DNA from 4 places in the Planococcus faecalis genome. Region 3 is predicted to be linked to each of the others. Evidence: riboswitches for the same ligand, from Rfam matches in the RefSeq annotation. Region 3 holds a riboswitch; each other region holds the start of a gene.
What was found. Region 3 has a riboswitch for thiamine pyrophosphate ahead of AJGP001_RS09780 (3-oxoacyl-ACP reductase). Riboswitches for the same ligand answer to the same signal wherever they lie in the genome.
Positions count from the first base shown of each region.

Region 1 (3,157 bases), 130 kb from region 3:
TGGATGACAGGCTGAGCCATCGTTTCCTGTTCCAATGCTTGCAGGGCTTTTGGAATGCGGGCTTTGATTTTCTTGAATTCTTGCAACAACTCTTGCCCAGAAAGACCTTGAGCGATTAAGTCTTGTAAAATATCTGCAGAGAAATCGACTTCTTCGAATGTGGCAGGCCGGATGATGATCTCTGTCCCCGTAAATTCCATGACGGCTTCATCGGTGAGTCCAAGAGCCAGGTAAAAATCTTTGGGGATGCTCAATTGTCGTTGCTGCGAAACACGTACCCGTCTTTTTGCTTTTTTTCCGGGCTTCAGTCCGTGTTCAGACGCTCTTTTTTTCGGCATAATACCACTCATTAGTTTCACCCCTAACTTTAAAATAAAATTATTTATTTCTTTTTTTAAAGTATATCATTTTTTAGGGTGAAGGAACGTTTGACGAACTGAAAAAACATTGGCTACCGGCGACTTATTGAAGAGCCATAGAAAAGAAAGTGAATGTAACATAATTCACATTAAGTTACATTCAGATATTAAAAAAGCAGCTTAATTGATGCTCTAGCTCATTCTCTTTGTTTGGCACTAGTGTAAAGCTACTATTCTTGTCTTGTAATCGATTTGATTGCTCATGCAAAAATTCTCTCAAGCTACTAAACTCCTTTTTAAAAGTTCCAACTCGTTACTTCCTGACCAATTTGAATGTAACTTAACTGCACTTAAGTTACATTCAAACACCAGTCTTTGCTGGCTATTTCCCGTTTAATTCAGCTGTCCATTCTTTAAACCAATACGAGGCCAACTCCACTTTGGGGAGGTCCATCTTCATAAGCTTTTCATGAGAATATAGAAGAATGATGCTTGTCTTATTCCAATTCCATTTCACAGTGCAGTTCTTCCATTTTATACAAGTATTAAGCAAAGTAATCTTGTGATTTTCATTTTTACTAATACTATCCTATCGAAAAGCTACGTATGATGTTGCCCGATATTTCATTTGCAAAAAACATTCGTAAAAGCTTTGAAGGATTTTCGCAAGCTATTACAAACTATAAGCTCATGAGAAATCACAAAAAACTAACTTTACTTCTCCCCTACTGTCAACTCACCAAGCGAGGCGCGGTCACGGGCTCGGCGAAGCACTGAGACAGGTGTTCTTTTCTGACTTAGTGCGAGAGCCATGCCCAAAGCGATCGGAGCGACTTTCACCTGTCTCTCTTTCTCAACCCCTCTCGCCACTTCTACTGTCTCCAAATCCCCTCTTTACTTCCTCAGTCACTTCCTCTACACTAAACTCATCGGGAACAACCCGAACACAAAAACCGCATACCGTTTTCTGCACTAGGGGTGCCCACTTTGGCTGAGATGCAAGCGCAAGCTTCGATCCCTCAAAACTCGATCAGGATAATACCTGCGTGAGGAAGTGCGGCGCATTTCTGAAATAATTTCTTTTATTAATTATTTGTAGACTATGGCTGCATCTTCACGGATGCGGTCTTTTTTGTGCACATTTTTAAGGAGGAATTATTCATGGACTCACTGCAATGCGGCACAAACCCCATCGTCGGATTTCGCTTTTCACTGCATCCGATGACTGGCGATTTTATCAAAGTAATTAAAAGGGCGTTAAACGATACCGACACATCGAACGTTTGGATGCATACGGACGACGTCTCTACAGTAATACGAGGCAAGCAAGTTCACGTCTTTAATGTCGCTAAAGTTCTAGCCTTGCATACGGCAAAGACAGGCGAACATGTCGCACTGTCCGGCACTTTTTCAATTGGTTGTCCTGGTGATTCGTCAGGTGATGTCTATTTAGAAAAAGACGATGTGCTAGTAAATACCGACAATACACAACAATACGTATCTTCACAATTTGCGCTATACCCGATGAACAATCCAGATTACATGACAGTAATTTACCGTGAAGTCGAGCGCGCTAAACATCAAGGCGTTTTCAACGATTCCATGCATTACGCAAGTGGTATTCATGGCGATATTCATGAGGTATTCGATTTTTATGAAGAAGCATTCACCAATGCCCGCTCTGATAAACATCGCCATTTGGTCATGACCATATCCATGAGCATCAATAGTTCGTCTCATGGAGGTGCATAATATGTTGAAGTCGTGGAAATTAAAAGAAGTGGTATTGATGTCGTTATTTGCGGTCGTTTTCGGCATCGTCTATTTATTGTTTGTTCACGCAGCGAATATTTGGGCAGCTATAATTGGACCACTTGCTTATGAATGGATGTTCGGTATTTGGTTTATTGTATCAATAATCTGCATGTATATTATCCGCAAGCCGGGTGCTGCCTTTCTTTCTGAAACGATGGCTGCGGCAATTGAAGTCCTAATTGGCAATGCTGTCGGCCCGCGTCTCATTTTATCTGGTGTTATTCAAGGGCTCGGTGCTGAAGCGGCATTTGCATTAACCGGTTATAAGCATTTCACTATTTTGGTGCTTATGCTTGCAGGAATCGGATCAGCTGTTTTCAGCTTTGTTTACGGCTACTTCATTTCTGGTTATGCAGCACTGGATCCATCATTCGTCGCGTTAATGTTTACGATTCGCGTTCTTAGTGGGGCAATAATTGCGGGTATTGGTGGAAAGTATATCGGAGACGCTTTACTTGCGACCGGATCACTCCGCGGTTACGCCATTGCTCGAACGAAAAAAGGTGATATCAATGCCTGAAGAGATTTTCTCTTTAAATAGAGTGTCGTTTCACTTTCCTGAAGACTCTAAAAAAACCTTAGAAAATCTTTCATTCTCGGTTTGTCGAGGCGAAAAGCTAGTCATTTCTGGGCCCAGTGGTTGCGGTAAAAGCACGCTTTTGTATATACTAAATCGCTTGTATCCTGACAACTGCGATGGCTCAATTGACGGTGAAATTCGCCTATTTGGAAAACCAGCTAGTGATTATGCCCCTGGAGAAATCAATCACCGCGTTGCAACAGTTTTTCAAGATCCTGATTCACAGTTTTGCATGCCTACCGTTGAAGAAGAACTGGCGTTTACATTAGAAAACTTGCATACACCTTTTGAAGACATGGACATTCGCATTACCGCGGTTTTAGAATTGACGGACCTGACCTATCTAAGAAAAACCGTCATTCAGTCGTTGTCAGGTGGTACAAAACAACGAGTTGCAACTGCT
Region 1 is NZ_CP019401.1:1,824,514-1,827,670, forward strand. It holds gene AJGP001_RS09080 (hypothetical protein) at 1-350, opposite strand, end outside; TPP riboswitch at 1,324-1,429, shown strand; gene AJGP001_RS09085 (YkoF family thiamine/hydroxymethylpyrimidine-binding protein) at 1,521-2,111, shown strand; gene AJGP001_RS09090 (ECF transporter S component) at 2,113-2,694, shown strand; gene AJGP001_RS09095 (ABC transporter ATP-binding protein) at 2,687-3,157, shown strand, end outside.
Region 1: linked by a shared signal. The riboswitch ahead of AJGP001_RS09085 (YkoF family thiamine/hydroxymethylpyrimidine-binding protein) and the one ahead of AJGP001_RS09780 (3-oxoacyl-ACP reductase) in region 3 are both predicted to bind thiamine pyrophosphate.

Region 2 (3,157 bases), 980 kb from region 3:
TCTTTTGTTTAATACTTTGCGAATAATAGGATATGCTATAGGGCCATATTTGATTGCAGATTTCAGTAGTCTTCCAATTGCCATTTAAATCTCTCCATTCATAATCGTAGTGATTGTTGTTTTCCCGAGTTCTCTATGATGCAAACCTCTTACGTCAGTTGCGCATGTGCCAGCAAGATGTTTTTGTATGCGTGAACACTTGAAATCGTTACATATTCCGCATTGCCATGCCAGTCGTCACCACTTGGTCCAAATTCAATGGCACCTTCACCGCCGTTTACGGCTGCATAATAACGTGTGTCGGCTGCGCCGTGCTGACCAAACAAAACAGCTTGTTGTTGTGTAGTAGCTGTAATTGCTTTTTGCAAGCTTTGAATAAATGGATTGTCTTTTGTAGTTGTTAGAGGAGGTGTAGATCCCGAAGCTTTATAATCCATAGTAACGTTCAAAGTCTCAGCCAAGTCCACCAATTGTCGAACGATTTCTTCTTTTTGCTGTCCTGGCATAAAACGGATATCGTAAGACATTTCACAAACCTCAGGAACGACATTATAGCGTTCTCCTGCTTTGATGATGGGCAGATTGACAGAAGGTTGCTCGTAATATTCGGTGGATTCTTTTCGGAACGGTAAATCGGCGACGGCCAGATGGAATTTCATCGCAGATTCAATGGCGTTAATTCCTTCCCATGGACGACTACCATGAGCAGGTTTGCCTTTAAAAACCATATCCATTCTCAAAATCCCTTTAGATTGAAGTCCGACTTTTAATCCGGTAGGTTCTCCGCAAATGACAAAATCACCGTGGAATCCTTGTTCGACGAGCCACTTGGATGTATGGCGTCCGCCAATTTCTTCATCAGTGACAATATGTAACTGCACTTCGCGAGTTACGAGGGAACTGTCGAGTTCGACAAACGCCTGCATCATGGCTGCAACTCCGGCTTTCATGTCAGCAGCGCCTCGCCCATAAAGTCGATCTCCTTCTTCAACAGGTACAAATTGCTCTTTATGACCCGGAACTACATCAACGTGACCATTCCAGACAATCGTCTCTTCTCCTTGCCCTTTAACAGCTGTCAACATCAAGTAGCCTTTATTGTCATGAACCTTCACGGATTCTCCTTTGGTTTTTAGCCAATCGGCACAGAAAAGAAGAGCTTTGTTGGCACCCTCTTTGGTATCACTTTGAATCTTTATCAATTCTTTTAACAATTCAATCATCCTTTTGGCAAGCCTAATATCCCGGCTGCCTCCACCACCTTTCAAGTATCGTAACTATTCTCATCTTTACCCTATCACATCATCTTAAAACGATGTTGCATAAAAGAACAGCGTTGTGTACAATACAGGTGACTGTTAATATAGTTGTATACACCACAAGGGGAGCTTTTGCTGAGAGTGAACATTTGTTCTTACCCTTTGAACCTGTAAGTTAACACTTGCGCAGGGATGTGGATGGAAACCGGCTCTTACAACGACGCCAGGCTCTGTCCTGACGTCGTTTTTAATATGGTTTTATTCACGACCCTTCTGGTGATGTACACAACACCTAAGGAGGAAGTCATGAGAAATAAAAAAGTATTGTTGATGACAGAAATTGCAATTTTCGCGGCTCTTGGATTTGTGTTGGATTTCATTTCTTTCCGGATGCCACAAGGCGGCTCGGTCAGCTTGGTAATGATTCCAATTGTTTTAATTGCTTTTAGAAGAGGTGCAGGTGCCGGAATTCTAACTGGGATTTTAGTCGGGCTCCTGCAAATCGTTTCTGGATTTATCTCTGTCACCCCATTATCGTTTGGGTTTGTTGTCATGCAGGTCTTGCTGGATTATATTTTAGCGTATGGAGTTGTTGGGGTAGCAGGCATTATGCGTGCAAAGTATATGCAACATGCGCAAGCTAAGCAAACGGGTAAAATGATAACGGCTATAGTAGTGGGAGTGCTAATCGCTTCTGTGTTGCGCTACTTGGTCCATGTTATTACAGGTATTTTGTTCTTCGGCATGTTTGCTGAAGGCAATGTGATCATCTATTCGGTCATTTATAATGCAACTTACATGATACCGGTATTCTTGCTTGCTGCTTTTGTCTGTGCTGCACTTTTTGCGGCTGCACCGAAATTGGTAGATGCAGAAGCTTGAAATGGTAGAAGGCTGTCTTTTGACAGCCTTCTTTTCAATCTTTGGATTCAGGACTAGTTAGACCTGTAGAAGAGAATCCCTTTTAATTTTGTGGTATAATTCTTGAATAGAAAAGCTTGAAAGAAGGGTCATTGATGATAGCAACTAATGAAAAAGAGATTGAAATGTTAAAAAAAGCTGGCCAAATGGTGGCTGAAATTCGGGAAGCGATGAAAGCTGCCACAAAAGCTGGAGTCACGACAAAAGAAATCGACGAACTGGGCGGTCAATTATTTGAGGAGCTGGGTGGCGTTTCCGGTCCAAAATCAGAATATGATTTTCCTGGATATACATGTATCAGCGTCAACGAAGAAGTGGCTCATGGTATTCCAGGTAGCCGTGTCATCCAAGATGGAGATATTGTGAATATCGATGTTTCGGGGTCATATGAAGGATTCTTCTCTGATACAGGAATTTCATTTGTCGTAGGCGAAGGACATGCTGAAAAAGAAAAAATCTGTGAAGCAGCCGCTTCGGCATTTGACCGCGCGATGACGAAAGTCAAAGCCGGTGCAAAACTCAACCAAATTGGTAAGGCTGTTGAACGTGAAGCGAAAGAGCAAGGATTGTTCGTCATCAAAAACTTGACTGGACATGGCATTGGTAAATCACTTCACGAAGCGCCCCAACATATTTTAAATTATTACGATGCTTGGGAGACGACGATTTTAAAAGAAGGCATGGTACTTGCAGTAGAGCCCTTTATCTCTCAAAAAGCCGAGCACATTATCGAGTCAGGTGATGGCTGGACATTTATAACACCGGATCAATCATTGGTCGCGCAAATCGAACATACTGTATTGGTAACAAAAGGTGAACCGATTTTATTGACTAAACTAAACAGCTAACATAAAAAAGAGATTCGGTGGAATAGCCGAATCTCTTTTTTATGTTAGTTGAATGTGAATGCAAAAAATCTGCAGACAAGCTCGCTCTAATCGAGTCTCTCGCAGATTTATTGAGTAGGTGCCGTTCTT
Region 2 is NZ_CP019401.1:978,300-981,456, forward strand. It holds gene AJGP001_RS17470 (hypothetical protein) at 1-84, opposite strand, end outside; gene AJGP001_RS04740 (M20 family metallopeptidase) at 150-1,223, opposite strand; TPP riboswitch at 1,372-1,469, shown strand; gene thiT (energy-coupled thiamine transporter ThiT) at 1,566-2,141, shown strand; gene map (type I methionyl aminopeptidase) at 2,276-3,028, shown strand; gene AJGP001_RS04755 (TspO/MBR family protein) at 3,136-3,157, opposite strand, start outside.
Region 2: linked by a shared signal. The riboswitch ahead of thiT (energy-coupled thiamine transporter ThiT) and the one ahead of AJGP001_RS09780 (3-oxoacyl-ACP reductase) in region 3 are both predicted to bind thiamine pyrophosphate.

Region 3 (3,157 bases):
TAGGTGGCATGAGATTAAATCCATCTGCCATACCCGCTTCAAGCCAGACCGCCATCTGGTCTACGATTTCTTTTGGGGTGCCAATCAGCGTGAAATGACCACCGCCTGCATTGAGATATCCTAATAGTTCTTTCACTGTAGGTTGAGTATCATTAATAATTTCCAGTATTGTTTCGTAACGTCCAACTGGACCCGTAAATTCTTCTACCGGGGGTAATTGAGGTACTTTTTTATCGATTTCCCAACTAGAACAATCTTGTTGAATAAAGAGACTCAATTGTTTTAAAGCAGTTTCAATAGGTAATTTTTCATCCAATGCTGCTTTTTTGGCTAGCGCTTCTTCATGAGTACGGCCAACATACGTTACTAAGCCTGGGAATATTTTAATGTGTCGATTGCCGTCTTCATTTCTTTTAGCTTGTTCAGCCAATTTGTCACGGAACTTTTTCGCTTGGTTTAAATTCCAAGACACTGAGTAGACTGCATCCGCATATTTCGCAGCTAACTCAATGCCTTGTTTAGAGGCCCCAGCTTGCATGGCTACTGGTTTGCCTTGCGGACTTTTTGGCGTAGTGGAAGGACCTGCCACTTTAAAATAGGTACCTTTATGATTGACAGGTTGTATGTTTAAAGGGTTGATTAACTGTTTTTCTGCTCGATCATGAAGAAACTCATTACTATCCCATGATAGAAATAGCTTATTCATTAAAGTAGCGAATTCATCAGCCTTCTCATAACGTTTATCACGAGCAGGTAACTCTTCCATACTATGATTTAGTGCTTCCCAATCCCTCATTGACGTAACAAGATTCCAACCAACACGACCTTTGGTAATGTGGTCTAAACTTAATAGCTGTCGTGAAGCTGTGAAAGGATTAGAAAAAGTACTTGAAATGGTTGTGACTAATCCCACATGATTTGTCACTTGAGAAATTGCTGTCAAATTGACTATGGGATCAAACCAAAATGCCGGCATTTCATTAGAATCGTTAGCTGGAAATGATTGATTGTCAGCAAAAAACACAGCATCAAAGTAACCTTTTTCAGCTACCTGTGCTAAGGATTGATAATAGGAAATATCACCAATGCGCTCGACGCTTGAGTCAGGCATTAACCAAGCAGCTTGATGATGTCCACATCCATACAGCAAAACACCTAAGTGAAGTTGTTTACCTTTAGTTTTCGCCATTTATTTCACCTCAAAATACATCATAATGAACGGTTTTGCATCTCCGTTTTTTTAAATTTTCTTTGGCAATTTGAATTGTTAATTCATTGTCAAACCGCCATCTACTATGAAATTCTGACCCGTAATACCATCCGCATTTTTTGAACATAAATATGCGACCATATTGGCTACATCTTCAGGTGTCGTCACCTTTTTCAATGGCGTCGATTGAGCGATGAAATCGAATACTTCTGGCGTTGTAACAGCACTGGCATCCGTCGTTTTTAATAATCCACCCGAAACCACATTCGCCCTTATACCATATTGTCCTAATTCGGAAGCGATATTACGGGTAAAACCAATTAACCCTGCCTTAGCTGTTGTATATTCGTGGTAAGGCACGACAGGATTCTGGTATAAATTCGTACCAATACTTATGATGCCTCCATTTTGTCGTTCAATAAATTGAGGTATAACACTTTGAACTACATTGAATGCAGCCTTTAACGTACCATTTAGCTGTTTTTGATAATCATCCCAAGTTAGTTCTGTAAAGGACTTCTGTTTGGTTGGATCAAATTTAAAGTCTACTAATGCGTTGTTAACTACGACATCTATTCGACCAAAATACTCCGTCGCTTTCTTTACCAATACGTCTACTTCTTTACGATTCGTGACATCTGCACGAATTGCAATAGCATTCTCTTTACCGATCTCAGAAACGAGCTCAGCAGCAGCGCTTTCGCTTTTATAGTAGTTGATAACTACTTTAAATCCTTGTTGTGCCAATACCTTTACAATAGAAGCTCCTAAACCTCTACTACTGCCTGTTACCAATACTGTTCTACTCATCATATCCACTCCTATATTTTTAATCTTGCTGAAACTCAAATAATAAAATGATAGAAAAACAAAAAAATACGCAACCTTCCTAATAGGAAAGTTGCGTAAATACAGATAACTACATAGTAAAAATAAGACATCATCAGTCTTCTAGTATGTATTAGAGCCTACACTTTCCTACGCTAGTGTTAACTAGTTCAGGTTCAAAGGGTTTGAGTAAACACTCATCTCAGTTAAATAACACCCCTAGTGAATATATTTAAGTTGTCTTCAACAATGTATAGTCTTTAGAATTTTATGTCAAGCTGCAACCGTCAAGTAGAATAACTCATCATATTTCCGACGATAAGCTTTTGATGCAGCTTCTCTTTTTCCGATAAGCTGCGATATGTAAACCTACATCTTTTGAGATTCAAGTTTTAAACCTTACAGAACAGTATTCTGAATGTATCATTTTTTCTTATGAAATTAGTTCGGAATGATTTCCTCGTAAAGCCAGTAGAATCAAGGAAATGAATATAACTTAATTAGGATTAAGTTACATTCGATCGCTAAAATTTTTTTGAGTTTATGTTTTCGAATTATTATAACTAATAAACAATTTAGCTGTTATATTTAATTAAATAATAGAATTGGAATGAGGAGAAATAGATGCAGCCAACCACAATAATCGAAATAAGCTTTATTCTAGTTGTGACGGCGTTACTAAGTGTAGTAGCCCTTTTTTTGAGAAAACCGTTAAAAATCCTTATTTTAATAGCAGCAGGTTTTATTTTAATAGGCTCAATCATTTTTTACTCCACCCGCCTGATTATAGTGGAGAATCAAACAAACGAGGCTATTCAGCAATTAGATACTCACTTAACTAATACATTTAATGGCGAGTCTTGGGAGATTTTCGATACAGATGATTACGAAATAAAGAAAATTAAATTTTTGCATGTAATTTTTAATAACGAGCCGATGATAGTCTACGAGTATAAAGTAACTGAATCAGCTATCAAACAATTAAGTTTCTGGGGTAAGGAAAATGGAGATAATGCTGAAGTTCTATTGGAAAATGGGATAGATCCCCAACACATTGAATAGCAATGACGTTAAAGAAACGAATGTAACTTAATTCACATTAAGTTACATTCGTTCTGA
Region 3 is NZ_CP019401.1:1,955,685-1,958,841, forward strand. It holds gene AJGP001_RS09775 (LLM class flavin-dependent oxidoreductase) at 1-1,189, opposite strand, end outside; gene AJGP001_RS09780 (3-oxoacyl-ACP reductase) at 1,268-2,020, opposite strand; TPP riboswitch at 2,169-2,269, opposite strand; gene AJGP001_RS09785 (hypothetical protein) at 2,663-3,100, shown strand.

Region 4 (3,157 bases), 1.2 Mb from region 3:
CGCTTTGACTAGCTAGTTCACCAGCAATCGCAAAATAGCGCAAAATAGCGCTCACTGTTTCTAACGGATTTTCAGAATCAACAGCAAGACCTGCAGCGACAACGCTACTCAGTAAGCAGCCTGTTCCTGTAATCGAAGCCATAATCGGACTTCCAAAAGGAATTTCATCAACACAGTCTCCGTCTGTCACACAATCTATTTTGCCCGTGACCGCTACAATCAAGCCCAACTGTTTCGCAGTAGACATAGCAAGCTCTTTAACGTCTAGAAGCCCCTCTCCGGCATCAACACCTTTAAACTGCCACTCTTTACCCACTACAGCTGCGAGCTCTCCTGCATTGCAGCGAAGAACGCTGACGTCAACTGTCTCTAAAATTTCTCGAACAGCATGGATTCGGAAGTTACTTGCTCCTGCTCCAACAGGATCTAAAACAACCGGGATGCCCAATTGGTTTGCCTTTTTTCCAGCGATTAGCATACTTTTCAGCGACTCCGCGTGTAAAGTTCCAATGTTTAATGACACTGCCTGTGCTAATCCAGCGAGTTCCTCTACTTCTTCAGGCGCTTCTCCCATGATTGGAGAAGCGCCTATTGCCAATAGACCATTCGCTTGAAAATTCGATACTACGTGGTTTGTGATGCAATGAACCAACGGATTTTTTTGTTTTATTTGTTGAAACATGTTAAACACCTACTTTTTTAGTTGGCTCTATAGACCAGGATTCTTGTCTCCAGGCTTGATCCCAAAAGTTCAATTCATAATAACTACTTTTGCGGAAATGGTCTTTTAATTCTTTACGGCGTGCTTCTGGCAAGTCTTCTGACAACTGATTCATCCGTTCAATTTGTTCGTTGACCAGTTCACCAAATTCTTCGGACCCGTAAGTCTCAATCCACCGGTCATAAATCGGATGATCCGGTTTTGCATGTTTCAATCGCTCACCAATTTCGTAATACAACCAGTAACAAGGCAATATGGCTGCTAATACATCTGCCAATTCCCCTGCAGATGCGCGGTACATATGAGATACGTACGCATATGCTGTAGGTGAAGGTTCGAATTGGGACCAGTCTTTTTCCGTAACACTTAACATTTTCATAAATGATTCATGTAACGATAGCTCGGCTATACTGGTATGTGTCGCATGAATTGCAAAGCGTTGCGTCGTTTCCATATCCTTCGCTTTAGACGCACCGAGTGCCTGAATTTTAGCAAAATGGGATAAGTAATAAGCGTCTTGCATGACATAAAAACGGAATATCTCGACTGGTAATGTCCCATCTTCAATTCCCTTTACAAACGGATGATCAAAACTTGCTTGCCATAAACTGTTACATTCTTTTCTCACTTCTGTACAAAATGTCATTTTCCTATCTCCTTTTCTGTATCTAGTTTCCGTGCCTAGCTCTGACAGGCACGGTCAATTTTCTTGCACAAAATAAAAACGCCGCTCCCAATAAAGGGAAGCGGCGTATGCAGTCGATAAGAAAATAGCAGACGTTCCGCCACTTCCCTCCGCTGGTATGATCCAGATCAGGTTCAAAGGGTCCGAGCTTATGCTCATCTCAGCCGATATCCGGCTCCCCTAGTGGTGTTTTTATTTATGTTTTCGACATCACTATATCATAGATTCTACTAATTCTATAGTCTTTATACAATTCTTTTTGCTGGTTTGGTATAGAACTACGTGTACTTCTAAATGGTGTTCTCCAAAAACATTAATTAATAAACACGTCAATGTCATTTTTATTTTTCTCTACTAATTTTTCTACTAACCTATTATAGTCTTCCCCAAATTCCTCCATCCATGTTAGATCATTAACGTTTCCTCCCCCTAGTTTCTCCTCAAGATACGTATTGATATAAGCATTTTGTTCATTAATTTTTTTACCATATTGCTTTTGGAATTCTTCGGGTGACATATCTAGTTTTTCAGCTTGAGCGATAGCATACGCACGCACTTGCTTTCCACCTTCATCTTTTGTATTCACTGGAGGAAGTTTTTCAAATTCTTCTGAGGTTGTTTTTCCTGTAAGATGTGGAGAAATATCAAGGTTCATTTCCTGTACCTCTTGTTTGATCAACTCTACAGCTATTGCTGAATCCAAGTAATCTAATGCGCTATCGTCAGGATATAAAAATCGTAAATCCCCTATTGTAATTTCATGATTATTTACAATAGCGGCTACTTCATCATCTTCGTGTGTTGAAAGGCCGCTACAACTAGCTAAGGTGACTGCTCCAAGCAAAATTACTGTACACAGAACTTTCTTCAATCCCCCACCTCCTTTCTTAACCCATTATTTATAAACTTTTGATTAAAAATAATCGATTGGATGAATTACTCGTGCTACTAAGATTCATACGTTCTTATTGTTCAGAAAGTTTCATTTACTAAAAAAGTATTTTTTGAAAGACCATTGTTTAAAATAGTTTGTTTTCAGCATAAAAAAACGTTCCTGAAAATCAGGAACGTTTTTGCTTATTAAACGGTTACTTCTTTTTTCTCTTTTTTGATTTGCTTGCTTCGTAACTGTCCACAAGCTGCATCGATATCGGCGCCTTGCTCGTGACGTACGCCACAGTTGATGCCTTTTTTCTTCAATGCGTCGTAGAAAGCACTAATGGCTTCCGGTGTACTTTGTTGATATTGATCGTGCTCATCAACTGAATTGTACGGGATCAAGTTCACGTATGACAAGTGACGCTTATCTTCTAGCAATTTCGCTAATTGATGCGCTTCTTCTACATGGTCATTGACGTCACGCAATAAAATATACTCAAACGTGATGCGACGGTTGGATTTCTCTAGGTAATAATCGATCGCAGCCATCAATTTCTCGATTGGATATGCTTTATTGATTTTCATAATACGCGTACGCAACTCATTAGTCGGTGCATGAATTGAAATTGCTAGGTTTACTTGTAAGCCTTCATCTGCATAATCGTAAATTTTTGGCACGATACCGCTTGTTGAAACGGTGATGTGTCGAGCTCCGATAGCCAAACCTTTTTGAGAATTAACGATGTTTAGGAAGCCCATCAAATTCGTATAGTTATCAAATGGTTCACCGATACCCATTACGACGATGTGACTCACACGTTCTTCTTTTTGCTGCGTGTCAAAATGCGCTTGCACTTGCATAATTTGCTCAA
Region 4 is NZ_CP019401.1:3,131,202-3,134,358, forward strand. It holds gene thiM (hydroxyethylthiazole kinase) at 1-682, opposite strand, end outside; gene tenA (thiaminase II) at 684-1,367, opposite strand; TPP riboswitch at 1,495-1,598, opposite strand; gene AJGP001_RS15560 (hypothetical protein) at 1,720-2,277, opposite strand; gene rlmN (dual-specificity RNA methyltransferase RlmN) at 2,487-3,157, opposite strand, start outside.
Region 4: linked by a shared signal. The riboswitch ahead of tenA (thiaminase II) and the one ahead of AJGP001_RS09780 (3-oxoacyl-ACP reductase) in region 3 are both predicted to bind thiamine pyrophosphate.